3 regions of the Halomonas sp. ATBC28 genome follow, and region 1 is predicted to be linked to each of the others. Evidence: predicted binding sites of a transcription regulator. Region 1 holds the regulator's gene; each other region holds the start of a gene.
What was found. Region 1 encodes LexA, which represses DNA repair genes until DNA is damaged. Its sites were predicted from a motif close to TACTGTNTANNTANACAGTA; they were not measured.

Region 1 (10,294 bases):
TGGAAGCGCTCGAGTTTACCGCCCTCCTGCTGAGAGACCACCGTTTCAGGACGCGCCTGGACGATGTAAAGCCGACCATCATCGCCATCCAACGCCCACTCAATATCCATGGGCCGCTGGTAGTGCTGCTCGATAGTCATCGCCTGTCGGGCCAGATCCATCACTTGCTGATCGTTGATACAGAAGCGGCCGCGGTCGGCATGGGGCACATCGACGGTCTCAACCGATTTACCGGCGCTGGCATCCTGCCCATAAACCATCTTGATCAGCTTGGAACCTAAATTACGGCGCAGCACCGCCGGGCGGCCCGCCGCCAGGGTCGGCTTGTGCACGTAGAACTCGTCGGGATTGACTGCACCCTGCACCACGGTTTCGCCCAAGCCCCAGGAGCCAGTGACAAAAACGGCGTCTTTAAAGCCGGATTCGGTGTCCAGGGTAAACATAACGCCTGCCGCACCGGTCTCTGAACGCACCATTTTCTGAACGCCCGCCGACAAGGCAACATTTTCGTGGGCGTAGCCACGGTGCACTCGGTAGGAGATCGCACGATCGTTAAACAGCGAGGCAAAAACCTCGTGCACTGCACGCTTGATATTGTCGAAGCCTTCGATATTCAGGAAGGTTTCCTGTTGGCCTGCAAAGGAAGCGTCGGGTAGATCTTCCGCGGTGGCTGAGCTGCGCACGGCTACTTTCAGTTGCGGGTGCTGCAGCTGGCCGTAGGCATCGCGCAGGGCCGATTCAAAGGTAGGAGGTAGCGGCGTATCGATGATCCATTGGCGTATATTGCGGCCCGCCTCAGCCAGCGCTTTAACGTCATCGACGTCCAGACGGGCCAGGGTGGCATTAATGCGCTCGTTTAATCCTTCGTGGGAGAGAAATTCACGATAAGCGTGGGCGGTGGTGGCAAAACCGCCAGGAACCGTCACGCCAGCACCGGACAGGTTAGAAATCATTTCACCCAGCGAGGCGTTTTTACCACCTACGCGTTCGACGTCCGCCATGCCCAGCTGATCGAACCACAGAATGTACTCTTCCACGTAACCCCCTCGCTCATAGATATCTGCATGACCTTGACGATCATGGATAATTGATTGAGACACCCTAGCACCACGCCAATATATTCGCCATTGGTCTAATAGCGAAGAGAGTGGAGGATTTTTACAACAGCAGGGCTTTTTGGGCTATTTATGTAGTCAGATACATTTGAGCCCGCCAAAACGCCCAATGATGACACGTTGTGCTGACAAACAGCTCGGCTCACAATAGCCGTATCACTCACCCGTGGACTTAGTTATGAAACGTACGGCTTTTTTTATTTCAGATGGTACCGGCATCACGGCGGAAAGTTTAGGACGTAGCTTGCTGGCCCAGTTCAGCGATGTTGAGATCGATATGCAGACCAAGCCCTATATCGATACGTTGGAAAAAGCGCAGGCGTTAGCAGCGATTATTGAGTCGACAGCCAACCGGGATGGTCATCGCCCCATTATCATTGACACCATTGTGGATCAACAAATACGCGACGTTATTCGTAAGGCGTCCGGCTTTAAGGTCGATATTTTTTCCACCTTTCTGGAGCCCTTAGAGCAAGAACTAGAGACCCACTCCTCCTACAGCGTTGGGCGCACTCACTCGATAGGCAGCGATGATGTCTACATGGATCGTATCCACTCCGTCCACTTCGCGCTAGATAATGATGACGGTGCACGCACCCACCAATACGATAAAGCGGATATCATCCTGGTTGGCGTCTCGCGCTGCGGCAAAACACCTACCTCGCTTTATCTGGCGCTGCAGTTTGGCATTCGGGCGGCTAACTACCCGCTGACGGAAGACGATTTAGACGAAGATGGCATGCTGAAGCTACCCAAGGCGCTCGTGCCCCATCGGCAAAAGCTGTTTGGGTTAACCATCGATGCGCGACGCTTGTCGGCAATTCGCAACGAGAGACGCCCCAATAGCCGCTATAGCTCGATGGATCAGTGCCTACAAGAAGTGGAACAGGCCGAGTCGCTCTACCGCACCATGCACATTCCCTTCATCGATGCGACACGCTTCTCGGTGGAGGAGATTTCAACGCGGATGATTGCTGAAACCGGCTTAGCGAGGCGTTTCTCGCCCCGCTAATGTAAAAACTACTACAAAAACTACGCAAGCCCCCAGTGGATTACATGCCTTTGGGGGCAAAAATTCCCGGCGCGTTGCGCCAGTAGCCTTTGTAATCCATACCAAAGCCAAACACATAACGGTCGGCAACTTCCAGGCTGCAGTAGTCGGCTTTCAACCCAGGCACTGCTTTGCGGTTGTGCTGTTTATCGACCAACACCGCTGTGGTAACGCTGGCGGCCTGGGCCTCTTCGCAGTAAGCCAAAATGGCCGCCAGGGTCGCCCCCTCATCCAGGATATCGTCAACAATCACTACGTGACGGCCCGCCATGGGCACTTCAGGGGAAACGCGCCAAAAAAGCTCGCCGCCGCGCAGCTCGTTGCGGTAGCGAGTGGCATGCAAATAATCTACTTCCAACGGAAAGCCCAAGCGGGTAAGCAGATGACCGGTGGTAATCAAGCCACCATTCATTACGCAGTAAAAAACCGGCAGTTTATCGCCTAAATCCCGAGTAATCTCTTCCGCCATACGATCCAGCGCCCGCTCTACCTCTTGCTGAGAAATTAGGCAGTCGGCGTTATCCATCAGCTCACGCATCGAGTCCAGCGACTCTAATGCTTCTTTATCCAACTTTGACATCTACCAACTCCACGGCGGGTTAAAACTTCATTTATTTAAGTAAGAGATTTATTCAGCGCTGGGCTTACTCTGCTTCCGCACTGGGCTTACTCGGCTTCTGCGCTGAACTGGGGCTTATCCGCTAGCGCTTCCAGCTTAGCGTGAGTACGACGCCAACGGCCCAATGCACTCAGCGCATCTAGGTCTGGGCGCGCACGGCTATAGCGCAACTTAGCGGGGCGCTTAGAATTGATTCCGTGGCATGCCTCCATCACTTCAAGCGCGGAGGCTCGGTCATTACATACCAGCAGCATATCGCAGCCTGCTGCCAGCGCTGCCTGGGCACGCGCTTTGGGGTCTCCCGCCTCGTGGGCGCCGGCCATACTCAGGTCATCTGAAAAAATGCAGCCTTTGAAGCCTAGCGATTCCCGCAGCATGCCCAACCAGTTGGGTGAAAAGCCTGCTGGGCGCGTATCAAAAGCACTATAAATAACGTGTGCAGGCATAATCCCATCTAACTGTGAAGCTAACTGGGTAAAGGGCACAAGATCGTGCTGTTTCATCACTTCTAGCGGGCGATCGTCTATCGGCAATGCAACGTGTGAGTCCGCCGCGACACCACCGTGGCCGGGAAAGTGCTTACCCACAGCGGCCATACCGGCATCGTGAAGCCCCTGAATAAATGCATTGCCCAGCTGGGCTACGTGCTGTGGGTCACTGCTGAAACTACGATCACCAATAACGCTGGATAGACCGCTCTCCACATCAAGTACCGGGGCGAAGCTCAGATCCAGACCGCAGGCAGCCATCTCCATCCCTAACAACCAGCCGGCATCTTTAGCTAACGCCAGCCCCTCTCCCTGGGCAGCGCGGTAACACTCGCCGATACGCGCCATGGCAGGCAGGCGTGTTAACCCCTCTTTTATGCGCTGAACGCGACCGCCTTCTTGATCCACGGCAAGCAGTAAATCAGCACGCACACGGCGAATATCGCTGCAGAGCTTGCGAACCTGATAGCCATTTTCAACGTTGCGGGCAAACAAAATTACGCCCCCTACCGTCGGTTCTAGCAGCAAGCGTTTTTCTGCAGCCGTCAATTTTGGGCCTTCAAGGTCAAGCATGACCGGGCCTAACGGTTGAGTCATCGTGATAGGTCCATGAAAAGGGGCGATGATTCTAGACGATCGTCTAGCGGTGTCAAAATCTGATCAGTCAAAGGACTGGCGTCCACCGTGCAACCAAACAGGGGTGCCCGGCAACGCTAACGAAAAGATATAGAGCAAATCACTATTGCGTAAACGAATACAGCCGTGGGACGCAGCAACGCCCATGGGCTCGTCAGGCGGCGTCCCGTGCAGGTAAATATAGCGCCGTTGCGAGTCCACCTGACCACCGCGGTTCACGCCCTTTTCCAAGCCACACAGCCACAGTATGCGGGTCAGAATCCAGTCACGCTCTGGATGCTCTTCGGCGAGTTCGGGCGAAAATGTCTCGCCCGTCCAGCGGCGACCTCGAAACACCGCATTTTCGGGCATATCACCGCCAATGGCCGCGCGCACATAGTGCCACCCGCGAGGGGTTTTACCACTGCCGTTGCGCTCCCCGCTTCCGGCAGCACCGGATGAAATAGAACACTCATGGAGCACTTTTGGCCCTCGCCAACAGCGCAGCAACTGTTCGGTAGTATCAATCTCCAGCCAGATATGTTCCGTTGGAGGTAGCTCAGCTAGCGTAGGAGTTCGCATGTTTTCCTTCTTCTGGCTTGGCACCGTCAAGGGCTATGGGTAACGGCGCATTCATAGCAGCCACCACTACCGGGAGCAATCGCCTGACCAAATCACGCACAGAGACCTGCTCGTGGTAATCCTTCTCCGCGATATCGCGTAGCGCATCGAGGCCAGACAAGGTAAAGATTACCGTGCCGAGCACAAAGTGTAGCCGCCAAAAACGCTCGGCGTCAGGCAGATCCGGCGTTGCTTTGCGCACAAGCTCGGTGAAGCGTGTAAACACATCGCCATACTCTTCCTGGATATAACGTCTTAGATGTCCCTGTGCTTGACTGTAGGCAAGACCCAGCAGGCGCATAAACACTTTCAAACTATTGCGCTCGGCGGGCACCGCGAGAACGGTAGTTGCCATGGTCTCGAGCAGTGTTTCCAGCGGGATAACGCGCCCGGCGTGTTGGCCCTCGAGCTCATCTAGAGCAGTATGAAAGCGCTGACTAAACGGATCCAGGTAGCGGGCAAAAACGGCCTGAATCAAGGCTTTTTTGGAACCAAAATGGTAATTAACAGCGGCTAAGTTAACCCGCGCTTTGCTAGTGATGTTGCGCAGCGAAGTTTCAGCAAAACCCCGCTCTGCAAACAGCACCTCGGCGGTGTCGAGTATACGGGTCACCGTATCAGATTGAGCCATGTCGCTCTCCAGGGAAACAGTTGTTTAAAACATAGCAAAATACTATGCCATAACGTAGGCGGGCTCAACGCTTGATTTATTGACAAAATGTGACGTATTAAATAAGCAGAAACTTAGTTTCAAACGATTAGAAAAATTGCATAGACATCGGCAATAGGCACTGACAAGCCATATACTGGACAGAGGAACATACTGTATACTTAAACACTTATTGATTAAGTCGACATTTAACTTGTTACTGTCTATTCACTATTTATGGAGTCTGGTATGTCGCGTCCGCTAACCGCTCGCCAACAGCACGTGTTTGATTTTATCGTTAAGACCATGGGCGAATTTGGCTACCCTCCTACCCGCGCCGAGATTGCCAAAGCACTTGGCTTCCGCTCACCCAATGCGGCTGAAGAGCACCTGCGCGCGCTGGAACGCAAAGGTGTTATTCGCATTATCCGCAACACCTCTCGCGGCATCCGCCTGCCCAACCAGGAACCTCAAGAAGTCCTGGATAGCGCAGTCACCGCCTTACCCACAACCAACGTGGAAGCCCCACCCACTGGCCTGCCTGTGATCGGGGAAGTAGCTGCCGGCAGCCCCATTTTGGCCGCCGAACATATTGATCGCTACTGCCCGCTACCGGCCGAGTACTTCACTCCCAAAGCTGACTATCTGCTGCGCGTACGCGGCCTTTCCATGAAGGATATTGGCATTTTGGAAGGTGATTTACTGGCGGTTCATCGCACTGACCGGGTTCGCGATGGCCAGATCGTGGTTGCCCGCCTGGACGATGAAGTAACGGTTAAACGCTTCAAACGCCAGGGGCACCAAGTGACGCTGTTTGCAGAGAACCCTGATTTTGCGCCCATTGAAATCGACCTGCGCTCTCAAGCGCTCGATATTGAAGGCGTTGGAGTCGGCGTAATTCGTGGTGGCAACGGCCAGGCACTCGGCTAATAAATCCGCTACTGCAGGTCGATATAGCGGTGGTCATTGAAGGTGGCCACCCAGTTTGGGTGATAGACCAGCAGGATGCTCAGCAGCATGCCAGTAATAAATGCCTCTGAAGGCATTAGCAGTGGTAAAAAACGCGCATACTCCTGGGCGAGATAGATCGCCTCAGGGTCTGTACCCGCGACGATAATCAGCACTACCGCCGCCAAGCCTCCTCCCAGCGTTGCCAGCGCCGCGCCAAAAAAGCCGCAGGCAAACAGAAATACCATCAAGTTATCCGGCAGGCGGCGATCTACCAGCCGCCATACCGTGCCAATAACGGCCGCCGGGACGATCCCGGTAACCAGCACATTTGCCCCCAGCAACATCCACTCATTGCTGCCAATCACCACCATGGCAATGTTGATCAGCACGTTGCTAATCAGCGCTAATGGCGCTTTAAAAACGAGTGTCATCAATACTGTAAAAACAAGGTGTAGCGTTAGCCAATCAACAGCCTGGGCACGAAGCTGCCACATCAGCATCACCGCCAGCGTAGCACCCAGCCAGCGGTGCTGAAGCGCTGAATCCGCTATCAACACCTGCCAGGGCCGCCCCCAAAGCGCCCATGCGATCACTGCTAACGAGAGTAGCCAGGTGAGCAGCAGCGCCCAGGGCGCTAATACACTTTGCGCGAATGACATGGCTGCCTCTCAGGTTGATGAGCGTTAGCTAAATACCACTGTCTTGTTACCGTGCACCAGCACGCGGTCTTCCAAGTGCCAGCGCAAACCGCGAGCGAGCACGGCTTTTTCTACATCACGTCCAAAGCGCACTAAATCCGTGGGTGTATGGCAGTGGCTAACGCGATGGATATCCTGTTCGATGATAGGGCCTGCGTCGAGTTCCTCGGTCACATAGTGGCAGGTAGCGCCAATCAGCTTAACCCCCCGCTGGTAGGCCTGGTGGTAGGGCTTAGCCCCGGCAAAAGAGGGCAAAAAGCTGTGGTGAATATTGATCACTCGCCCCGCATAACGCGCGCACAGCTCAGGGGGCAGTATTTGCATATAGCGCGCCAGCACCACGCAGTCGGCGCGGGCACTGTCGATTTCGGCCTGAACCTTGGCAAACGATGCTTGCTTATTGTCGGGGTCGACCGGTACATGGTGATAAGGAATACCGTACCACTCCGTCAGCGAACGCATATCATCATGGTTGGAGATAACCCCGACAATGTCGCAATCCAGTTCCCCCGCCTGCCAGCGGTAAAGTAGATCTACCAAGCAATGTGACTCCCGCGACACCATCAGCACTACGCGCCTACGCTGCTGGGTATCCACCAGCGACCACTGCATATTGAATTCGCTGGCTATCGGTTCAAATGCCGCGCTCAGCGCTTCCGCCGACATACCTACCGAATCCGCCAGAATTTCGTAGCGCATAAAAAAGCAGCCGGTTTCTAAATCGGAGTGCTGGCTGGCTTCGGTAATGGAGCCGCCCTGCTGGGCAATAAAGCTCGATACCCGTGCAACAATACCCACCCGGTCAGGACAGGAAACTACTAAACGATAATAATGAGACATGTGAGCTACTCTTGACCTATTGCTAAGTTAATTATGACAAACCAGCGGCTTAGGTCGCATAGTGTATCGGAAGGCCATGGATGATTGTTAGCTGCCCCTGCCTTCCCGTATAGTTAAGTCACTACTTTTTAGGTTTTTCATAACAGATGCATTCACCACGCGTTCAAATTCGTCCCCGTCGTCGTCCACCGCTGCGCATGTTGCCGCTGGGGGGATGCGGTGAGATTGGAATGAATCTAACGCTATACGGCTATGACGATCACTGGATAGCCGTGGACTGCGGCATGATGATCCGCCAGGATCTTCCCAACTCGCCACTGCAGGTACCCAATCTTGATACGCCGAAAGCACTAGAGATCGTGCCCAAAGCGCTATTTATCACCCATGGTCACGAAGACCACATTGGTGCCGCAGCCTGGCTATGGCCGATGTGGAACTGCCCCATTTACGCCACCCCGCTGGCGGCAGGCCTGTTGCGGCTAAAATTTGCCGAGCATCAGCTTAGCAGTGCGGCTATCCATGTCATTGAACCTGGCGAGGCCCTAGAGAGCGGGCCATTCACGCTGCGCTATTTACTTTTAACCCACTCCATTCCCGAAAGCTGTGCGCTAATAATGATGGCCGGTGGCTATCGCGTTTTACATACCGGCGACTGGAAACTCGATCCTGAACCGATTATCGGCACGCCGATCAGTGCAGCCCTCTTCAAGTCCCTTGCCCCGGTTGACTTGGTAGTGGGCGATTCCACTAACGCCCCCATGCCCGGGCACTCCGGCAGCGAGGGGGACGTCGCCCGCGCCCTGACAAAAACCCTCAGCAACTGCCAGGGCCGGGTGGTGGTCTCCTGCTTTGCCAGTAACCTTGCCCGGGTGTTAGCGATAGGGCGCGCCGCTCAGAAGTGTGGCCGACGCATTAGCTTGATGGGCCGTTCAATGGAGCGCATGGTCAGCGTTGCCCGGGGGCTCGGCTATATGGATGATTTACCGCCGCTGGTGCCCAATCATGACCTAGGCTACCTCCCCCCGGATGAAGTGGTGATTATCGCCACCGGCAGCCAGGGCGAACCCCGTGCTGCGCTACAGCGTCTCGCCCAGGGTCGCCACCCTTTTGTGGATCTTCAGCCGGGCGATAACGTTATTTTTTCGGCTAAAGCCATTCCTGGCAATGAACGCCCCATTGAACAGCTTAAAAAGCGTTTGGCGCACTTAGGTGTCAACCTCTACGACGAGTTCAACCACCCTGAGCTGCACGCTACCGGGCACCCCGCCCAGGATGAACTGATCAAGCTGTATCAGTGGGTCAGGCCAAAACATCTCATACCGGTGCATGGCGAAGCACGCCATCAGCAGGCTCATCAGACTATTGCCAAACAGCTAGGCATTAGCGCTCCATTGGCGCCGGTGAACGGCGATCTAATTTGCTTTGACAGTCACGGGCTGCGCTGTGAGTCGCGCTATCCGCAGCCGCCCTGCATAGTCAGTCAAAACAGCGTGGTGCCCCATCCTGGTCTTGACGTGCACGACGCCAACAAGGCCCGTCGCGGTAGCTTATACTTAGCGCTGCCAGTGACGGCGACTGACACTGGATGGGCGCGTATTGGCCGTTTGATGCTGGATGCCTCGGGGGCCAGCCCGCTGGATGAAGATAGCTTTAATGATTGGCTGGATGATCAGCTTGAGGAGATTGCAGCAGAGACGCTTGCCGACTTGCGCCAAGCATTACAGCCTCGCATGGTTCAGTGGCTGGCGGAGCATATGCAGCACCTGCCCGACGTGCATCTACAGATTATGGCCGCCGAAATGCCAGAACCTGCTGCGTATGAAAGTGCCGCTAACCGTTAGAGCGGCATCATTCAACGACGGCTATAAAACCCAGATTGCTTCACTGCGTTCGCAATGACAGTTTCGTGTCACCGCGAGGAGCCTTCTTATTATGTCATTGCGAGGAGCGCAGCGACGCGGCAATCTCAACCAGCGGTGGCGCCTACCCCCGAGATTGCTTCACTGCGTTCGCAATGACAGTTTCGTGTCAGTGCAACGAGCACAGTGACGCGGCACTTCACTCCCACCGCGCTGCGTCCTGTTGATCAGAGTGACGCTCTTTGACCCAATACTCGCCCTGGGCAGAGTGCTCTTTCTTCCAGAAAGGCGCCTGGGTTTTCAGGTAATCCATAATAAAATCGCAGGCTTCGAACGCCTCACGCCGGTGTGCGCTGGCTACGAGTACGCGCACAATCGGATCGCCTGGTCCCAGGTAACCGACACGATGAATAATCCGCACCGCTTGGAGCGACCAGCGCTGCCAAGCCTGTTCACCAATCTCCGTCAGCGTACGCTCGGTCATGCCCGGGTAGTGTTCCAGCGTTAACCCTGTGACGTCCGGCGTTTCATTAAAATCACGCACTAAGCCGGTAAAACACACCACCGCGCCAATATCACTACGCCCCGCCAAGGCATCGTCATAGCCGTAGTCCATTGGAAACGGGGCTGCTTGAATCGTTACTTTAATATCCAGCTTATTATCCACCCTCACCCCCCTGTTACTGGCGGGAAAAACGCCACTTCGTCATCATCGGTCACTAACGCCTCGTCATTGGCCATGACCTGATTAATCGCACACAGCGTACGCCGGTCGGTGAGTTGTTTAA
Region 2 (10,294 bases), on a different contig from region 1:
TGTGCGCTATAGAAATGCACAGAAACGGCGCAGGGCGCCCGCTCAATCAGTGCGGCGGGCGTTGGCTGGCGTGCAGCATCTCCCGAGCGTGGGCGAGGGTTTGGTCAGAAAGCGTGACGCCGCCCAGCATGCGCGCCAGTTCGCTGATGCGGCCCTGTTCGTCGAGTAGCGCCATCTGGGTCAGCGTTGTATCGCGCTTCGCCTGTTTCTCGATATGCAGGTGCTGGTGCGCCTGTGCTGCCACCTGGGGTAGGTGGGTCACGGTCATGACCTGGCCGTTTTCGCCCAGTTTGCGCAGTAGTTGGCCAACGATCTCTGCGGTGGCCCCTGAGATACCCACATCCACTTCGTCAAACACCAGGCTGGGCACGGTTGAGTGCGTCGCCGCGACCACTTGAATCGCCAGGCTAATCCGCGATAACTCACCGCCGGAGGCGACTTTGGTCAATGGGCGAGCGGGCTGGCCGGGGTTGGCGCTAATCAAAAACTGCACGCGATCAAGGCCTTCAGGGGAGGGGGCGTCTTTTGCGGTCACCTCCACTTCAAAACGGGCTTTGCCCATGGCCAAAAAGCCCAGCTGCTGCTGCACCTCTTTACTCAAGCGAAGCGCGGCTTTTTGACGGCTCTCGCTGAGTTTTTTTGCCGCTTGGCGGTAGCTCTCGCGTAGCTCGACAACCCGTGCACTGAGTGCCTCCAGGTCATTGCCACCCTCTTCTAGCTGAGAGACTTCCCGCTGTAGCTCAGCATGCAGGGCGCATAGCTCTTCAGGAGCAACGTGGTGCTTGCGGGCAATTCGATGGACGTCGGTCATTCGCTCTTCAACCCAGGCGAGCCGCTCAGGGTCTAATTCGGTGGTGTTGGCAAGGCGATTGAGTTCGCTGGAGGCCTCTTCCACTTGAATGCGCGCATCGCTCAGCATGGCAAGGGTGTTTGCCAGGGTGCCTTTGTCACTGCCTGGTAGCGCGCTCAAGTGGGCGAACGCTTGGTTGAGCAAAGAGAGCGCGCCGCCCTCGTCGCTGGCGCAGCAGTCGGCGGCGAACTGGGTTTCGCGCAGGGTCTCTTCCGCGTGAGCCAGGGTGTGCTGCTCCTCTTCTAGCGTGGTTAATTCACCCTCCGCTAAACCGAGCTGATCCAGCTCTTCTACTTGGTAGCGCAGCAACTGCCGTTTGGCCTCAACTTCACTGCCTTCTTCGCTTAGCTTCTTCAAGTGCCGACGCGCACTGCGCCACTCGCGGAACGTTTCGGCTAATTGAGTGGTGGCATCGTTTAGGCCTGCGTAATCGTCCAGCAGGGCAAGGTGGGTCTCTTCGCGCATCAGCGCATGGTGAGCATGCTGTCCATGAATTTGAATCAGCTGCTCGCCGAGGGATTTTAGATCCGAGATAGTCGCGGGTTGGCCGTTAATCCAGGCTTTGGAACGGCCGTTGGCGGTGACCACACGGCGCAGCAAGCATTCCTCAGCGGGGAGCTCCCGCGCCGCTAGCCACTCGATGGCGGCGGGCAGGTGTTGAATGTCGAAGCGTGCGGAGAGGTCCGTACGCTCGCGGCCGTGACGCACGCTTCCGGCGTCGGCACGCTCGCCCAGGCAGAGCCCAAGGGCGCCTAACAGGATCGATTTGCCCGCGCCGGTTTCCCCGGTAATCGCGGTCATACCGCCGGTCAAGTCGAGTTCCAAGTGATCGACAATGGCGAAATCTTGAATAGCTAGCTGAGTAAGCATGGCGCCTCCTGAGGCGGTACAGCATAGAAGCTGGATACTTATCCAATAGTTGTTGATTTATACAGTAGTTAATAACTCACTTCAATGCACCTCTTGAGATGGAATTTATGGCCCCCATATAGCGTGCATGATCAGTCAAAGCGAGTGACTTAAAGCTTACTTCTTTGCGCGCCGCCCGCGTGGCCGCGCTCTACTTTTTAGGAGCACAACATGGCGAAAGAACCGCAAACACCAATGGACGATGAGCTGGCCCGCCACGAGCAAGACGCCGATGGCGCCGAGCAAGCAGCTGAGAAGGTTGCTGAAGAGCGCTTGATGGAGGGCGAACTGGAAGGATTGATCAATGACGAAGAGGCGCTAGAAGACAGCGTCGACAACCCGGAAGCGGAAATGCTGGCAGCCCAAGTAGGTGAGTTAGAGCAGAGCTTGGCCGAAGCCAAGGATCAAGCCCTTCGCGCCGCCGCTGAAGCGCAAAACGTGCGCCGTCGTGCGGAGCAGGAAGCGGAAAAAGCCCGCAAGTTTGCCCTGGAGAAGTTCGTTAAAGAGCTGCTGCCAGTGGTAGATAGCCTGGAAAAAGCGCTTGAGACCATGGAAGAGGGTGCATCGGAAGTTCATCGTGAAGGTGTTTCCATGACCTTGAAAATGCAGCTGGATGTACTCAACAAGTTCGGCGTTGAAAGCATTGAACCCCATGGTGAACCCTTCGACCCGCAAGTGCACGAAGCCATGACCATGGTGCCTAACCCGGATCTCGAACCGAACACCGTGATGGACGTTATGCAGAAAGGCTATTTACTCAATGGACGCCTGGTGCGCCCAGCGATGGTTGTAGTGAGTAAAAAAGCCGATTAAGCCACTGGCGGCACAGAGTTTGAAAAAAGTGTGTGAAAAAAAGCCCTTGAAATGTCAGCGGCGGCCCCCAAATAAAGGGCAACCCCGCGGGGAAACCCGCAGACAAGCTTTAAAAACTAAATTTTCAGTTTTGTAACAACCGAATTCGAGGTATTGCTATGGGACGTATAATTGGTATCGACCTGGGCACCACTAACTCTTGTGTGGCCGTGCTCGATGGTGACAGCGCTAAAGTTATCGAAAACGCCGAAGGCGGTCGTACGACGCCTTCTATCATCGCCTACACCGATGATGGTGAAACGCTGGTAGGTCAGGCGGCTAAACGTCAGGCCGTTACTAACCCAGAAAACACCCTGTACGCTATCAAGCGTCTAATTGGCCGTCGCTTTAAAGACGACGTTGTCCAGAAAGACATCAAGATGGTGCCGTACAAAATCAGCGAAGCTGATAACGGTGATGCTTGGGTTGAAGTAAAAGGCAAAAAAATGGCACCGCCGCAGGTAAGCGCGGAAGTGCTGAAGAAAATGAAGAAGACTGCCGAAGACTACCTGGGCGAAGCAGTCACCGAAGCGGTCATTACCGTACCGGCCTACTTCAACGACAGCCAGCGTCAGGCGACCAAAGACGCCGGCCGCATTGCCGGTCTGGACGTTAAGCGCATTATTAACGAGCCGACCGCTGCCGCACTGGCCTACGGTATGGACAAATCCCGCGGCGACAAAACCATCGCGGTCTACGACCTGGGTGGCGGCACCTTCGATATCTCGATCATCGAAATTGCCGATGTCGACGGCGAAACCCAGTTTGAAGTGTTGGCCACCAACGGTGATACCTTCCTGGGCGGCGAAGACTTTGACTTGGCGCTGATCAACTACCTGGTAGACCAGTTCAAGTCTGACAGTGGCATTGATCTGTCTGGCGACAACTTGGCCATGCAGCGTCTGAAAGAAGCTGCCGAAAAAGCCAAAATTGAGCTGTCTAGCGCTCAGCAGACCGATGTGAACCTGCCTTACATCACCGCCGACAACACTGGCCCGAAACACCTTAACGTTAAGGTGACTCGTGCCAAGCTGGAGTCACTGGTCGAAGAGCTGGTTCAGCGCTCGCTCGAGCCGTGCAAAATGGCCCTGAAAGATGCAGGCCTATCTGCCTCTGAAATCGACGAAGTGATCCTGGTCGGTGGCCAGACACGTATGCCGATGGTGCAGAAGAAAGCCGCTGACTTCTTCGGCAAAGAAGCACGTAAAGACGTTAACCCGGACGAAGCGGTTGCCGTTGGTGCCGCGATTCAGGGCGGCGTACTGGGTGGCGACGTTAAAGACGTTCTGCTGCTCGACGTTACCCCGCTTACCCTGGGTATCGAAACCCTGGGTGGCGTGATGACGCCGCTGATCGAAAAGAACACCACCATCCCGACCAAGAAGACACAAACCTTCTCAACGGCGGATGACAACCAAACGGCGGTGACCATTCACGCCGTGCAGGGTGAGCGCAAGCAAGTGTCGCAGAATAAGTCGCTGGGTCGTTTTGATCTTGCTGACATTCCGCCTGCACCGCGCGGTGTGCCGCAGATCGAAGTCGCCTTCGACTTGGATGCCAACGGTATTCTGAACGTATCGGCAAAAGACAAGGCCACTGGCAAAGAGCAGTCGATTGTCATCAAGGCGTCTAGCGGTCTGTCCGAGGAAGAAGTCGAGCAGATGGTACGTGATGCTGAAGCTCACGCCGAAGAGGACAAAAAGTTCGAAGAGCTGGTGCAGCTGCGTAACCAAGCTGACGGTATGATTCACGCTACGCGCAAAACGTTGGAAGAAGCTGGCGACAAAGCGACTGACGACGAGAAGCAGGCGATTGAAACGGCCATCAGCGAGCTGGAAGAAGCGGTTAAAGGTGACGACGTCGATAACATTCAGAAGAAACTGGATGCACTGACCGAAGCCTCTGGCCAGCTAGCCCAGAAGATGTACGCCGAGCAGGCCGAAGCGGCGCAGCAAGAGGGCGGTGAAGGTGCCGAGAACGCGGGCACCAAGCCGGAAGAAGACGTGGTTGACGCCGAGTACGAAGAAGTCAACGACGATCAGAAAAAGCAGTAACATCCTCTTTCTGCCAAGGAAAGCGGTGACGCGGGAGCTTACTCCCGCGTTGCTGTTTCCGCAGCCAAGACGCACGTAGTTAAGTATCACGTAGTTAAATATACAGTTGAATACATAGCTAAATGTGCAGTTGAGTGCGTAGCTAACCAGGAGGCGTAGGGCCTATGTCCAAACGCGATTATTACGAAGTCCTGGGTGTCGAAAAAGGGGCCGATCAGAAAGAGATCAAGAAGGCCTATCGCCGTCTGGCGCAAAAATTCCACCCTGATCGAAACCCGGACGATACCACCTCCGCGGAAAAATTCCGCGAAGTGTCCGAAGCGTATGAAGTGCTTAGCGACGGTGAAAAACGCGCTGCCTATGACCAGTTCGGCCATGCGGGCGTTGATGGCCAAGGTGGCGGCGGTTTCGGCGGTGCTGGCGCTGGTGATTTCAGCGACATTTTCGGCGATGTGTTTGGCGATATTTTTGGCGGAGGTGGCGGTCGCCGCCGTGGCCCCAATGCCCCGGCACGCGGTTCCGACCTGCGTTATAACCTAGAGCTGGATCTGGAAAACGCCGTTTCAGGCACCACGGTGGACATTCGTGTGCCGCGGCATATCGAGTGTGATCGTTGTGATGGCGGCGGCGCTGAGCCCGGCTCTTCTAAAGAGACGTGCCCTACCTGCCACGGTCACGGTCAAGTACGTATGCAGCAAGGCTTCTTTGCCGTGCAGCAGACTTGCCCGACCTGTCATGGCTCTGGCCAGCACATTAAAGTGCCGTGCCATAAGTGTAATGGCGAAGGCCGTGTACGTGAGACACGCACGCTGTCCGTTAAGATTCCGCCCGGTGTGGATACCGGCGACCGTATTCGCTTGAATGGCGAAGGCGAAAGCGGCGTGAACGGTGGCCCGCCAGGGGATCTGTATGTGCAGGTGGCGATCAAGCCGCACCACATCTTCCAGCGTGACGGCAAGCACCTGCAGTGCGATGTGCCGATCAACTTTGTTGATGCAGCGCTAGGTGGCGAGCTTGAAGTGCCGACGCTAGATGGCCGCGTGAAGCTGAAGATTCCGCCGGAAACCCAAACAGGCAAGCTGTTCCGCCTGCGCGGTAAAGGCGTGAAGCCCGTGCGTGGTGGTATGCCCGGCGACCTGCTGTGCAAGGTGGTAGTGGAAACACCGGTGAAGCTTAACGACGAGCAGCGCGACCTGTTGCGCAAGCTGCAACAAAGCTTCGACGACAGCAATAGCCACAACCACTCGCCGAAGAAAACCGGCTTCTTTGACAGCGTGAAAAGCTTCTTTGAAGATATGAAGCCGTAAGTCTGAGATAATAGTAAGCAGTTAGGTGTTTAGTCCAAAAACCCTCGGTTCACCGGGGGTTTTTGCTGTTTAGGAAATGCTGCACGCAATGGATCACCTTGAAGAACGGCCCACCATGGGTATTTTGCTGCGGATACTGTCAGGCGCCCTGTTTACCGGGATGCTGGTGTGTATTAAGGCAGTCAGTGACGAAGTGCCTGTGGGGCAGTCGGTGTTTTACCGCTCGCTGTTTGCGCTGCTGCCTATCGTCGTTTTCCTTTTGCTGCGGCGGGAGTTTCCCCGTGGGCTGGCTACGCGCCGTCCGCTGGGGCATGCGCTGCGCTCTGGGATGGGGGCGGCGGCAATGTTTGCCTCCTTTGCCGCGGTGGCGCTGTTGCCAGTGGCCGAGGCAACATTGCTCGCTCAGCTTACCCCGGTCTTTATGGCGATTGGTGGTGTTCTGCTGCTGGGGGAGCGCTGCTCGCTTAATCGCGCGGGTGGTGTGGTGCTGGCGCTTGCCGGGGTGGCCGTGCTGATTTTGCCTGGGCTCAATGCCAGTTCCAGTAACGGCCAAGTGGCCGGGTATGCGCTAGGGGCGTTGGGTGCGCTGCTAACGGCAGGTGCTTTATTAACCGTCAGGCGTATTTCACGCACCGAGACAGCGGCTTCAATCGCCTTCTACTTTATTTTGGTGGCCGCGCTAGCCGGGCTGGCAACGCTCCCACTGGGCTGGGCAGCACTCAACCGGGTAGAGTTTTCGTTGTTGGTGCTCTCGGGTCTGTTTGGCGGTGCTGCGCATATCGCGATGACATTAGCTCTACGCTACGCCGAGGCGTCGCGTTTGGCACCTTTTGAATATATTGCCCTGGTGTGGCCTGTGCTCGCCGATTGGGTGCTGTTTGGAATACCGGTCTCCAGCGGCTTCCTGCTAGCGCTACCGCTGATGTTAAGTGGGGTAGCGCTAGCGGCGATGGAAGGGCGGCGGCTTAGGCAAAGGGCTAGATAGCGGCTTCGACGATAAGCTGCGGCTGGCCTTTCGAGCAGGACTCGATGCGCGTAGATACCCGATAAACCTGACGTAGCAGCGCAGGGGTAATCACTTCAGCAGTGGAGCCGCAGGCGATCAAGCGGCCATTTTCGAGCATCATGGCGGCATCGGCGAAACGTAGTGCATGCCCCAGGTCATGGAGCGCCACCAGAATCAGCATCTGGCGCTCATCGGCTAACCGGCGCAGCACCGTCAGCAGGCTGATCTGGCGGTTCAAATCGAGTGCCGAGGTGGGCTCATCCAGCATCAGAATCTCGGGCTCTTGCACCAGGGCCTGGGCAGCGCTGACCAACTGGCGCTGCCCGCCGCTAAGGTCGCCAATATCCCGTTCGCCAAGGGCCGTAATGCTGAGCTCCTCCAGCGCGCGATCAACCTGCGCTAAATCCTCAGGCTGCACTTTTAATCCGCGCCCCTGCATACGTGCCAAAAGCACTGATTCATATACCGTCAGCACGGCCTTGGCGCCGGTGTCCTGGGGCATATAGCCCACGGGGCGTTCGGCGCTGGTGCCGCTGATAATCACTTCGCCTTCGCCTTTCAATAGTCCTAACACGCGGCGAAAAAGCGTCGATTTACCCGCTGCGTTGGGCCCTAGCAGAGCGACGACTTGCCCCCCTTGAAAGCAGGGCGTGGTGATATCTTCCAGAATGGGGCGACGCCCATAGCGGGCGGATACACGGTTCAGTTGTAGGGTTACCATGAGGCCTTCTTGTGGTTAAGCACCAGAAACAGAAAGAAGGGAATGCCCACCAGCGAGGTGATAATGCCAATGGGGATTATAGTGCCGGGGATAATGACCTTGGAGATAACTGAGCCAACGGAGAGGATGAGCGCGCCGCACAGCGCCGAACCGGGCAGGAAGAAGCGCTGATCTTCACCCAGCAAAATGCGCGCAATATGCGGCCCCACCAAGCCAATAAACCCAATGGTGCCCACGAACGCCACCGCGATGGCGGCAAGTAGTGACACCAGCACCAGCACTTCCAAACGCAGCGCGCGGGGATTGACGCCCATGCTCTCGGCTTTGGCGTCGCCCAGGCGCATGGCCGTCAGCGCCCAACCATGCCGGGCAAGCAGCGGCATGGATAAGGCAAGAATGCTAAGGGCGATCCAGAACTTGGGCCAGGTGGCTTTGGTTAAGCTGCCCATCGTCCAAAACACCACCGCGGAGACCGCTTCCTGGCTGGCAAAGAACTGAATCAGCGCCATCAGCGAGTTGAAGATAAACACCATGGCGATGCCGAGCAGCACAATCGTCTCTACCGTCACGCCGCGCTTAAGGCTTAAAGCATGAATTAAGAACGCGGTGAACATGGCCATCACGAAGGCATTGATGGGCACCACAAACTCAATGGCTGCGGGAACAATGGCGACACCAAAAGCAAGCCCCAACGCGGCGCCAAAACTGGCTCCGGCGGAGATCCCCAGGGTAAACGGGCTGGCTAGCGGGTTGCTCAGAATGGTTTGCATCTGTGCCCCGGCCACCGACAAGCTGGCGCCCACCACTAGCGCCATCAGCGCTACCGGCATGCGGATTTCCCAAACAATAACTCGGGCCTGCTGGCTGACGCTGTCTGGTGTGAATAGCGCTGCGACCACTTCACCCAGACTATAGCGGGCAGGCCCCAGCGCCAGATCAACGCAAAGGCTAAAAAACAGCGCTAGAACCAGTGCCGCCAATATCATTTGGCGGCGGAAAACCTGGCTATGGTAGAAGGCGCGCCCCTGTGAAAGGCGTTCTGTTACCGCCGTTTCCGTCATCCTCGTATCAGTCGTCATGGAGTGATATCCAGTAGCCGGTTTCATAGTCGATGGGTAAGAAGCGCTCGTGTAGTTCTTCCATCGTGGCGTTGGGATCCAGGTCTTCAAATAGCTCTGGGTGTAGCCATTTGGCTAGCTGTTGCACGGCCACAAAGTAGTAGGGGCTATTGTAAAACTGGTGCCAAATGGCGTGGAAGTTACCTGATTCCACCGCCTTGATGCCGGTCATCGCGGTGCGCTCGGTCAGTGCTTCAAGCTTAGCGCGAGCGCTTTGCAAATCAGACCCTGGGCCTACGCCGACCCAGTTGCCACCCGGCACGTAGGCGTCCCAGTTGCCGCCGGTGACAACCACATGATCAGGGTTGGCAGCAATAATCTGTTCAGGGTTCAGGTTGCCGAAACTGTTAGGAATGATGCCATCGGCAATATTGCTACCGCCAGCCAGGGTGACATAGTCGCCAAAGTTGGCAGGGCCAAAGCTCATGCAGCACTCGTCGGAGTAGCCACCGGCCCGGTCAATAAACACGCTGGGGCGCTCTGGGTTCGCTTCGGCGATGACATCGGTTACCCGTGCCAACTGTGTCTCGGCAAACTCGATGAACTCTTCCGCCGCCTCTTCATCGTCCATGATCTGGCCGATGATGCGCATGGAGGGAATGGTGTGTTCAATCGGGTCTTCGCGAAAATCCACATAGACGATGGGAATGCCGAGTTGTGCCAGCTTGTCGTCGTAGGCGGCGTCTTCTGTGGCAGCTTTGGCCTCGATGTTCATCAGCACTACGTCAGGATTAAGCGAAGCGGCCTGCTCTACGTCAAAAGTGCCGTCTTTAAAGCCGCCAAAGGTGGGGATCGCTTCAATCTCTGGGAAGCGTTCGGCGTAACGGGCATAGTTGTCGGGATCCGCCTGAGAAAAGTCTTCGCGCCAACCGACCACGTGGGCAAAAGGAGCTTCAGGTTCGAGTAAACCGAGCAGATAAATTTGCCGCCCTTCGCCTAAAATAACCCGCTCGGCAGGGCCATCCAGAGTGATTTCGCGGCCAGCGACATCGGTGACGGTGATAGCGTCAGCCATAGCAGTGGCGCCGCAAGCAAACGTGATAAGCGTACCAAGCAGGATTTTTAAGCGCGGAGAATTGAGCATTTTTTAACTCGTTGGTCGATATTGGTTAACAGGGCGGCATCGCTGATGCGCATTAACGGTGATAGCACAGAGATGCAATTGCTATTGTAACTGATTAGCGTTTGGGCGGCATTATTGGGGTGCCGCGCTTAATGGTCAACATGCTACGCTTTACACTGAGCATTTATCCTACGGTGATGGCTTCACATATTTGGCTCTAACGGCAAGACATTGTTGAAGGATTACTTGGTTTGTAAGTACTTACATTTTTTGGAGAGGCCGCTATGCCTTTATCTCGAGTCGAAGTTGCCACGCCTTCCGCCGAGCGTTTAATTAATCGGCTCTGTAAACACTGGGCGCATAAGCTGGAGGTCGAGCAAAGCGATCAGCAGGCCACCATTACGTTTGCCACTG
Region 3 (10,294 bases), on a different contig from region 1:
CTTTATGGGTGTGGGCGCCATGACCGACTTCGGTCCGCTGCTGGCCAATCCGCGCACGCTGTTTTTAGGTGCGGCCGCTCAGTTTGGCATTTTTGCCACTTTGTTTGGTGCCGTGGCGCTCACCTCGATGGGCATCATGGATTTCTCGCTCAATCAGGCCGCCGCCATTGGTATTATTGGCGGGGCGGATGGCCCGACCTCCATCTACGTCTCCAGCGTGCTGGCGCCGGAGCTGCTGGGTGCTATCGCGGTGGCTGCCTACGCCTATATGGCGTTGGTGCCGCTGATACAGCCGCCCATCATGCGTCTGCTGACCACCGATAAAGAGCGTCAAATCAAGATGACCCAGTTGCGGCCGGTCTCCAAGCTGGAAAAAATCATCTTCCCGCTGATGCTGCTGATTCTGGTCGCGCTGTTTCTGCCCGATGCGGCACCGCTACTCGGTATGTTCTGCTTCGGTAATCTGATGCGTGAGTGTGGCGTAGTCGAGCGCTTGTCGGATACCGCGCAAAACGCCTTGATCAATATCGTCACGATTATCCTGGGACTGTCGGTAGGCTCCAAACTGATGGCCGAGAGTTTCCTGGCATTTGAGACGCTGGGGATATTAGGTCTGGGTATTGTCGCCTTTGGTATCGGCACGGCCGCTGGGGTATTGATGGCCAAGCTGATGAACCTGGTGAGCAAAATGCCCATCAACCCATTGATCGGTGCCGCGGGCGTTTCCGCCGTGCCTATGGCAGCGCGGGTGGCGAATAAGGTGGGGCTGGAGTCCAACCCACATAACTTCCTGCTGATGCATGCCATGGGCCCCAACGTGGCGGGTGTTATTGGGTCGGCAGTCGCGGCCGGGGTAATGATTAAATACCTGGGTTAACTAGTCCTCTGCCATCAACGACATAGGGGTGTCATTGCGAACGCAGTGAAGCAATCTGGGGTTGGTTCTCAGGGTAGGCTTGAGATTGCTTCGTCGCAGGCTCCTCGCAATGGCCGGTGAGTGTCATCGCGAGCGAAGCGCGGCGATCTCGGTTTGTTTGCCACCGCAGAACGAGATTGCCGCGTCGCAAGCTCCTCGCAATGACATATGGGGCCCTTTCATCTGCTGCGTTATGCCTTTGGTGCAGAGAGAACCTCAATAGCACTCTTCAAGCGGTTTTCTAGCGGGGCAAGGTCAAGCGGGCAGTCCCGTGGCCAGCCAATGGTCAGGCGAACGCCATCACCATCGTAGTCGGCTTGCTCAATAGGGATGTCGTGCTCTTCGCACCAGGCGCGGGCAATCGCTTCATTGGCAAAAGTAAGGCGCAGGGTGTAGGTGTCGCGCTCAACCACTTCCCGGGTAGCTAGTGTCTCAAGGGCATGGCTAACCGCCTGAGCGTAGGCGCGGGCTAAGCCACCGGTGCCGAGCTTTGTACCGCCAAAATAACGAATGACCACACAGCCAATCTGGCCCAGTTGGCTCCCCTGGAGAACCTGATACATGGGGCGGCCAGCGGTGCCGCCAGGCTCGCCATCATCGGAAAAGCCAATCAGATTTTGCTCGCCGGGTGGCCCGGCAATGTAGGCAGTGCAGTGGTGGCTGGCATTAGGATGCGCGGTTTTCGCCGCATTCAGCAGAGTAGTGAATGCGTTGATATCGGGAGCGTGGCAGATCCAGGTGATAAATTGGCTCTTTTCTACTTCAATGTCAGCCGTGTGCCATGACCCTGTGGGTAACTCGGGAACCCGATAGCGCATTAATGCTCCGTAAAGGTAGTCTCACTTTTCACACCCATTACCATGCCGAGTACCTGAATATCCCGGTTGTGCAAAAATAGCGCTGGCTGCAAAGTATCTTCTGGCCATAGCTCTACGCCAAAGCGACTGATAGAGAGCTGCCTCAAGGCGATCGTTTGCTGGTTTATTTCGGCAACGGCAGTTTCTGTCTGGGTATCGTGTTGATAGCGCCGGATAATAATGACATCGCCATCGAACAAGTTGCAATCACACAGTGCATTGCCACGCACTTTGAGTGCATAGGTATTGCGTCGGGTAATGCTAGGCGCCATTGCGTAAGGGCGCGGTGCCGGTTGTCTACGGCCAAACGTAACGGTAGGTGCTGCCATCGATAGGGTCATCAAAGAATCTCCATTGCATGTTCTTTCATACAGTGGTTTTCATTGTAGACCTGTTTTTGCATACAGTGCCAGAGATAATTGCTCTCACGACATATTGATGAAGGTCACGCTGCGACCCAGCGCCGCATTGTGTGAGTGGCGAGAAAGGGGCTTTACGTGTAGAGTTCGACGCGAAATCAATATGCCAGGAGAGACGCTTGAGCCTGTGTCTACAAGCCCGCCAGCTTGCCTGTGAACGCGATGACCGCTGGCTGTTTCAAGGGTTGGATCTGGAGGTTCGCAGCGGCGAGATAGTGCGAATTGAAGGGCCCAATGGTAGTGGTAAAACCAGCCTTCTGAAAATTCTCTCCGGCCAGCTCAGTGACTACCAGGGCGAACTGTTCTGGAATGGCGCTGCGATGAACGAAGCACGTGAACATTTTCTCGCGAATTTGCTCTATTTAGGACATGCACCGGGCATTAAGTCAGGGCTTTCCCCGTTAGAAAATTTAGCCTGGTATCAGGCGTTAAGCGGGGAAAGTGGTAATGAAGATCAGCGCCTGGAAGCTCTTGAGCGGGTTGGGTTGGCAGGCTTTGAAGATGTGCCCGCAGGGCAACTCTCAGCAGGGCAACAGCGCCGTGTGGCTCTGGCGCGCTTAACGTTAACGCCGCGCGCCCTATGGGTACTGGATGAGCCTTTTACCGCGATTGATCGCCACGGCGTCGCTGATCTAGAAAGACAGCTGGTTGCCCACGCTCAGGCGGGGGGCTGCGTGTTAGTAACGACACACCACGAGTTAACCGCTTCACCGTTGCTCAGACGGATATCCCTAGGGTAAAGGAGAAAGGGTTGCACAGCTCTTTACATGGCGCTTCAAATAGCTCTTCACACGGCTCTTCACAAAGTTCGGAGACCGCTCAACAGGTTTCAGCAGTGCCACTGCGTGAGCATAATGGTGGGTTAATGACCGCAGTGAAGGCCACGCTCGTGCGTGACTTAACGCTATTGCTGAGACGCCGTGGCGAAGTGCTCAACCCACTGGTGTTTTTTGCCCTGGTGATCACGCTGTTCCCGATCGCTATTTCGCCCGACCCTGAGCTGTTAGCGGTGATTGCTCCAGGTTTGCTGTGGGTCGCAGCTTTGTTAGCCGCGCTGCTTTCATTAGACAGCCTGTTTCGCAGCGATTATGACGACGGTAGTCTGGAGCAACTGCTATTGGCGCCGCAGCCGTTAGTCGCGCTAAGTTTGGCCAAAGTGGCCGTGCACTGGCTGCTGACAGGCCTACCGTTGGCGCTGATGGCGCCGATATTGGGTATTATGCTGGCGCTGCCAGCGGGCAGCTACGCCGTGCTGGCGCTGTCGCTTGCCCTGGGTACGGCAAGCTTGAGTTTGATTGGCGCCATCGGTGCGGCGTTAACCGTTGGCTTGGCACGGGGTGGAGTGCTGCTCTCGCTACTGGTGCTGCCGTTGTATATCCCGGTGCTCATTTTTGGCGCAGGCGCGGTGCAGGCGGCCATTTTTGGAGAGGGTGTCTCCGCACACCTGGCTATCCTGGGCGCGCTGCTCGCCGCCTCACTCATGTTGGCGCCGTGGGCGATTGCCGCATCGCTGCGTATCAGTATTAACGGTTAAGGACAGGACACGCTATGTGGGCCTTTATACATAAGCTGGGATCACCCAAGTGGTTCTACGGCATTAGTGCCAAATTACAGCCCTGGTTTTGGGCCGCGGCGGCGCTGTTGATCGTCACTGGCTCGCTGTGGGGGTTGGCGTTTGCGCCAGCGGATTACCAGCAGGGTAATAGCTTCCGAATTATTTACGTCCATGTGCCGGCGGCCTTTTTGGCTCAGTCTATCTTCATTGCCATGGCGGTTTCCGGCCTGGTGTTTATGGTCTGGAAAATTAAAGTCGCCGATATGGCGGCGGCGGTGATGGCGCCTCTTGGCGCAGCTATGACCTTTGTCGCGCTGTTTTCCGGTGCCGTATGGGGTGTGCCCACTTGGGGCACCTGGTGGATGTGGGATGCACGGCTAACGTCAATGCTGATCTTGCTGTTTTTGTACTTGGGCGTAATTGCTCTGCGTGGGGCTTTTACCAGCCGCGATAGCGCCTCACGGGCAGCCTCGGTGCTGGCCATGGTGGGGGTGATCAATATTCCCATCATCAAATACTCGGTGGACTGGTGGTACACCCTGCACCAGCCCGCTTCATTTACGCTGACCTCGCGCCCGGCCATGCCTACTGAAATGTGGCTGCCTCTGGTCATTATGGTGCTGGGTTTTTACTGCTTTTTCATTGCCTTAACGCTGATGCGCACACGCAGTGAAATTTTGCGCCGCGAAGCTAACAAACGCTGGGTACAGGAATTGGTGACCGGCCAAGTGGTGAAAGTACCGGCAGAGGAGGCTCGCTAATGGCGTTTGACTCATTTTCCGAATTTCTCGCCATGGGTGGTCACGCGCCTTATGTGTGGTCTGCCTGGGGCGTGACAGCGCTACTGCTGCTCGCCACCGTATGGCATGCGCGTGCTGAACAGCGCCAATTGATTAAAGGCTTGAAACGCCGTGCAAGACGCGCAAACAGCGCAAGGGGAAACGCCCAATGACGCCTAAACGTAAACAGAAACTCTTTATTATCCTGGGCCTTGTGTCGCTGGCCGCGATTGCCGTGGGGCTGACCCTGTACGCGCTGCGCGCTAACATCAATCTGTTTTTCAGCCCGGTACAGATCGCCCAGGGCGACGCGCCCATGGAGCGGCAGATTCGCGCCGGTGGCATGGTGAAAGAGGGTTCAGTATCCCGTGACCCCGAGAGCCTGGACGTCGAGTTTGTCGTCACCGATTACGTTGATGACCTGGAGGTCTACTACAGCGGCATCCTGCCCGACTTGTTCCGCGAAGGCCAAGGCGTGGTAGTGATCGGAGAGCTTCAGTCCGATGGTCGTTTGTACGCCGATAAAGTGCTTGCGCGCCACGATGAGAACTATATGCCCCCTGAAGTCGCCCAGGCACTTGAAGAGGCGGGCTATTCGCCAGCCGACTACCAGGCCAAAGCCGCGGAAGTGGGTAAACGCCTGGACGAAGAAGGCGTACCCCAAGCAAGCGAATACTAAGACCCACCGTTTAACCGCCTTGCCTTACCGCCAGTGCTGGTTCGGAGCGCACATGTTTATCAAAATGATTCCTGAAATTGGCCACTTTGCCCTCATTATCGCGTTGCTGATGGCGGCGGTGCAGGCCGTGATGCCGCTGGCCGGTGCCGCCACCCGTCGCCCGCTGTGGATGGCCTATGGTCAGCCCATGGCGGTGGGGCAGTTTGTGTTTATTGCCATTGCCTACGCCTGTTTGACCGCCAGCTATATGCTGGACGATTTTAGCGTGGCGAACGTGGCCAACAACTCCAACTCGCTGCTGCCCTGGTACTACAAGTTCAGCGCGGTGTGGGGCAACCATGAAGGGTCGGTGCTGCTGTGGAGCTTTATGCTCGCGGGCTGGGGGTGTGCGGCCAGCCTGTTTACCGGCAACCTGCCGCGGGATATGGTCGCGCGAGTAATGGGCGTGATGGGTATGGTTTGCGTCGGCTTCTTACTGTTTATTCTGATGACATCGAACCCCTTCGAGCGGCTACTGCCCGGTATGCCCCAGGATGGCGCCGACCTTAACCCGCTGTTGCAAGACTTCGGGCTAGTAGTGCATCCGCCGATGCTCTACATGGGCTATGTGGGCTTTTCCGTGGTCTTTGCATTTGCCATTGCAGCGCTGATGGGCGGGCGTTTAGACGCGGCCTGGACCCGCTGGGCAAGGCCCTGGACGAATCTGGCCTGGGCATTCCTGACCGTGGGTATCGCGTTAGGCAGTTGGTGGGCCTATTACGAGCTTGGCTGGGGTGGCTGGTGGTTCTGGGATCCGGTCGAAAACGCTTCACTGCTGCCCTGGCTGACGGGAACCGCACTGGTTCACTCACTCGCGGTCACCGAGAAGCGCGGCTCGTTTAAAAGCTGGACCGTGCTGTTGGCGATCTCGACCTTCTCGCTGTCGCTAATGGGCACTTTCCTGGTGCGCTCTGGGGTGCTGACCTCGGTGCATGCGTTTGCCAACGACCCGGCCCGCGGTTTCTTTATCCTGATGCTGCTGGCCATTACGGTAACGCTGTCGCTGCTGGTGTTTGCCCTGCGCGCTCCGCGGGTAAGTCATAAGGTGGGGTTTAACTGGCTCTCCCGGGATGCGCTGCTGCTGGTTAATAATATCTTTCTGGTGATTATGACCGTCACCGTGCTACTGGGTACCGTCTATCCGCTGATTCTGGATTCTCTGGGGCTGGGGAAAATCAGCGTGGGCCCGCCTTACTTTAATACCCTGTTTGTGCCGCTTACCGTGTTGATGTGTATCTTTATGGGGCTTGGCTCGGTAACGCGCTGGAAGAGCATGGCGGCACGGGATCTGATTCGTAAACTGTGGTTAGCAGGTGTGGCCGCATTGGTGATCGGCATATTAATGCCGCTGCTGTACCGTGGCGAGTGGAACCTGTTTGTCTCCCTGGGCATTGTCTCTGCACTCTGGATTGTGCTGCCGATGGTGCGCGATGTATTCGATAAAACCCGCCACGCCAGTTCGTTTTTGGCCGGTGTTCGTAAGCTCTCCCTGGCTTATTGGGGCATGGTGCTGGGGCACGTAGGTGTTGCGGTCACTATCGTCGGCGTGACGGTAGTGTCCAACTACAACATTGAGCGCAACGTGCGCATGTCGCCGGGCACCACGGTCGAAGTCGCGGGCTATCAGTTCACCATGACCGAGTTAACCGAGCGTCGTGGCGCTAACTTCCTGGCGGATACCTCGATTCTACAAGTGCAGCGCGGCGACTCAGGCAGCAGCTTTACCATGCGGCCCGAAAAGCGTCTCTACCTGGCCACCGGTATGCCGATGACGCAAGTGGCCCTGCGCCCAGGGCTGTTCCGCGACCTCTATGTCGCCATGGGTGAGAACCTGGGCGATGGCAGTTGGGCAATGCGGGTGCAGTATAAGCCGTTCGTCCGTTGGCTCTGGCTGGGCGCACTGCTAATGGCGTTTGGCGGTGTATTGGCGGTGCTCGACAAGCGCTACCGCCGTACCGCATCCACCCGTGAAGCGCCCAAAGTGGCTAGCCAGGATGATAGTACTCAGAACAGTACTCAAAATGGCGCACGGGAGGCCACGGCATGAAGCGACGGCTACTGCTATTACTGTTGCCGGTGTGTTTTTTAGCCCTGGCGCTGTTCTTTTACCAAGGCCTCTCGCTGGACCCCTCCCAGCGGGATTCAGCGCTGATGGCGCGGGATTTCCCGACCTTTGAAGCAAGCACGCTGCGTGATGAGAATCGCCGCGTTGACCAAACGCTGTTAGAGGGTGAAGTGACGCTGGTGAATGTGTGGGGCGAGTGGTGTCCGGCCTGTAAGCAGGAGATGCCGCAACTGCTGGAACTGGCTGATAACGACATTCGCATGGTCGGGGTCAACTACCGCGATACCCGCGAGAAAGGCATGCAGTTTCTCAGCGAATTTGGCGATCCGTTTGAAGTTAATATTTTTGATCCGGAAGGCGAGCTAGGGTTTGATCTTGGCGTCTACGGCGCCCCGGAGACATTCCTGGTCGATGCCGACGGGGTCATTCGCTATCACCATAAAGGCTACGTATCACCGCAAGACGTGCGCGAGCGAATTCTTCCGGAGGTGGAAAAATGGCGCTAATGCGAACCATGGCAGCGCTACTACTGCTGGTCATAGCGTTTGGTGCAGCGGCAGGTGGTATCGAACTGCGCGAATTTGACGACCCGGTCATGGAGAAGCGCTATCACGATTTAACCGCCTCCATGCGCTGCCCACTGTGTGAAAACCAAGCCATAAACGATTCCGATGCACCCATTTCGGCAGATATGCGTGAGCGGGTTTATCAACTGTTGCAAGACGGGCAGTCGGATATCGAAATTATCAACCATATGGTGCAGCGGTTTGGTGAATATATTCTCTACAACCCGCGTTTAGAGAGCCGTACCTACCTGCTTTGGGGCTTGCCCATCGCCCTGGTGTTGCTAGGTGCAATGGTGGTTGTGCTGATGATTCGCGCCCGCCGTAACGCCTCTGCTAAAGCGTTGAGCGCCGAAGAACGCCAGCGCATAGACGCGCTGACTAACCGTAAGGGGTCTTCATGACGCTGCTCTGGATAGCCATTGCCATTCTACTGCTCCCCGCGCTGTGGCTGCTGGTTTCGCCGCTAAGAAACGCGCGTGCCCTGCATGACCAGCAGCGCGATTTTGAAGCCAACGACACTTCCGCCGAGCAGAACGTGGCGATTTTCAAGCGCCGCTTGGCGTCACTGGAAGCGGCTCTTGAACGCGGCGACATAGATGCCGCACGCTTTGAGGAAGACCGGCTGGAACTCGAGCGCAGCCTGCTGGAAGACACTGCTTTTCGCGAGCGTCGGCCGCTAAAGGCTGCCAGCGCCGGCCGTATTGTCGTGCCTGTGGTGATGCTCGCTGTGGTCGCTGTTAGCGTTATTTGGTATCAGCAAAAGGGCGCTGAGGGCGACCTGGTGCTACTGGCCGTGCAGCAAGAAGTGCAGAACGACCCTGATGGATCGCTTGCCATGTATATCGAGCGCATGGAGGAGCAGGCCGAACGCCAGCCGGATAATCCCAATGTGTGGAGCGAGCTGTTTCCGCTCTACCGTGAAACCGGACAAATGCCTAAGGCTGTGGACGCCCTGGAGCGCCTGATCGAGATTGAAGGGCGCATTCCACCGCTGCTTGCGCAGTTGGCGCAAATTCGTTTCTTTATGGCTGAGCGCGAGCTTACCGACGAAGTACAAGCGTTGGTCGACGAGACGTTGGAGCAGGATCCCCGCCAGCCCACCGTGCTGGGCTTGCTGGGCATTAATGCCTTCGACAACGGCGATTACGAGCAGGCTATTGACCACTGGCGCCGGGCGATTGCCAATATCGAGGATCCCAACACTGTGTCCTCGCTACGCGACGGCATTCGCGTGGCTCAGGAGCGATTGGGTATTGAACCCGAAGAAGCCGTCACCGAGGGCACCGGCATTCGTGTGCGTGTCTCGCTGGATGAAGAGCTCGTCGGGCGTGTGGATGGCGATGCCAGCGTCTTTATTACCGCCCGCGATATTGAGGGCGAGTTACCGCCCCTGGCCGTGGTGCGGGCACAGGTATCCGAGCTGCCTATGACCGTGACGCTAGATAACAGTGTCGCGATGTCTCCCCAGGCGCAAATATCCCAGGTACAGGAAGCCCGTTTAGTGGTGCGTGTTTCTCCTTCTGGCCAAGCAGCGCCCCAGCCCGGGGATCTGTTTGGTGACCTTGAGAGCGTCAGCATCGGGCCAATTGAAGACGACGAAGCGGCCGAAGTGGTGATTAACCGTGTCTTTGAATAATCGCAACAGGAACGCCGCTTCGGTATGCGCTTAACGTCGATTCGCTTAGTCGGGTTTAAGTCCTTTGTGGATCCCGTCACGGTGCCCTTTGATGGCAATATGACCGCCATCGTAGGCCCCAACGGCTGCGGTAAATCCAATATTATTGACGCCGTGCGCTGGGTAATGGGGGAGTCATCCGCCAAAACCCTGCGCGGCGAATCCATGGCCGACGTTATCTTTAACGGCTCCACCGGCCGTAAACCAATCAGCCAAGCGTCCATAGAACTCAAGTTCGACAACCGCGATGGCAGCATGGGCGGCGTTTACGCTCAGTACGCGGAAATTGCCGTTAAGCGTCTAGTCACCCGCGACGGACAATCCAACTACTTCTTTAACGGCCAGAAATGCCGTCGGCGCGATATCGCCGACCTGTTTATGGGTACCGGTCTGGGGCCGCGCTCCTACGCGATTATCGGCCAGGGGATGATCTCGCGGCTGATCGAAGCCCGCCCCGACGATCTGCGCTCAACGCTTGAAGAGGCCGCGGGTATCTCCAAGTACAAAGAGCGCCGCCGGGAAACCGAAAACCGCATGCGGCGAACCCAGGAGAACCTGGAGCGTCTGGACGATATTCGCGAAGAGCTGGATAAACAGCTAGAGCGCCTCAAACGTCAGGCCGAAGCCGCCAAGCGCTATCAGGATCTCAAGGAACAGGAGTATCGGCTCAAGGGCGAGCTGGCGCTGCTGCGCGGGCGCGCCCTGCGTGCCGAGCAATCGCATCAAGAGAGCCGCGTTCGCGAA

Region 2: the regulator LexA is predicted to act here: its motif matches at 1,768-1,787, upstream of recN (DNA repair protein RecN).
Region 3: the regulator LexA is predicted to act here: its motif matches at 2,163-2,182, upstream of E0L35_RS17245 (S24 family peptidase).

What each region holds. Positions count from the first base shown of each region.
Region 1 covers NZ_VCQL01000027.1:34,754-45,047, forward strand. The annotation lists gene ppsA (phosphoenolpyruvate synthase) at 1-1,037, opposite strand, end outside; gene E0L35_RS22575 (pyruvate, water dikinase regulatory protein) at 1,294-2,127, shown strand; gene E0L35_RS22580 (hypoxanthine-guanine phosphoribosyltransferase) at 2,168-2,746, opposite strand; gene nagZ (beta-N-acetylhexosaminidase) at 2,833-3,870, opposite strand; gene E0L35_RS22590 (L,D-transpeptidase) at 3,934-4,470, opposite strand; gene E0L35_RS22595 (TetR/AcrR family transcriptional regulator) at 4,448-5,140, opposite strand; gene lexA (transcriptional repressor LexA) at 5,408-6,088, shown strand; gene E0L35_RS22605 (energy-coupling factor ABC transporter permease) at 6,097-6,768, opposite strand; gene purU (formyltetrahydrofolate deformylase) at 6,793-7,647, opposite strand; gene E0L35_RS22615 (ribonuclease J) at 7,878-9,488, shown strand; gene moaE (molybdopterin synthase catalytic subunit MoaE) at 9,706-10,173, opposite strand; gene moaC (cyclic pyranopterin monophosphate synthase MoaC) at 10,176-10,294, opposite strand, start outside.
Region 2 covers NZ_VCQL01000023.1:54,624-64,917, reverse strand. The annotation lists gene recN (DNA repair protein RecN) at 47-1,720, opposite strand; gene grpE (nucleotide exchange factor GrpE) at 1,931-2,572, shown strand; gene dnaK (molecular chaperone DnaK) at 2,731-4,665, shown strand; gene dnaJ (molecular chaperone DnaJ) at 4,830-5,972, shown strand; gene E0L35_RS21400 (DMT family transporter) at 6,061-6,957, shown strand; gene E0L35_RS21395 (ABC transporter ATP-binding protein) at 6,950-7,699, opposite strand; gene E0L35_RS21390 (iron ABC transporter permease) at 7,693-8,778, opposite strand; gene E0L35_RS21385 (ABC transporter substrate-binding protein) at 8,768-9,901, opposite strand; gene E0L35_RS21380 (DUF2218 domain-containing protein) at 10,165-10,294, shown strand, end outside.
Region 3 covers NZ_VCQL01000015.1:77,061-87,354, forward strand. The annotation lists gene E0L35_RS17235 (sodium ion-translocating decarboxylase subunit beta) at 1-877, shown strand, start outside; gene E0L35_RS17240 (YigZ family protein) at 1,108-1,734, opposite strand; gene E0L35_RS17245 (S24 family peptidase) at 1,734-2,114, opposite strand; gene ccmA (cytochrome c biogenesis heme-transporting ATPase CcmA) at 2,312-2,932, shown strand; gene ccmB (heme exporter protein CcmB) at 3,058-3,726, shown strand; gene E0L35_RS17260 (heme ABC transporter permease) at 3,741-4,508, shown strand; gene ccmD (heme exporter protein CcmD) at 4,508-4,699, shown strand; gene ccmE (cytochrome c maturation protein CcmE) at 4,696-5,205, shown strand; gene E0L35_RS17275 (heme lyase CcmF/NrfE family subunit) at 5,258-7,291, shown strand; gene E0L35_RS17280 (DsbE family thiol:disulfide interchange protein) at 7,288-7,815, shown strand; gene E0L35_RS17285 (cytochrome c-type biogenesis protein) at 7,806-8,276, shown strand; gene ccmI (c-type cytochrome biogenesis protein CcmI) at 8,273-9,511, shown strand; gene smc (chromosome segregation protein SMC) at 9,536-10,294, shown strand, end outside.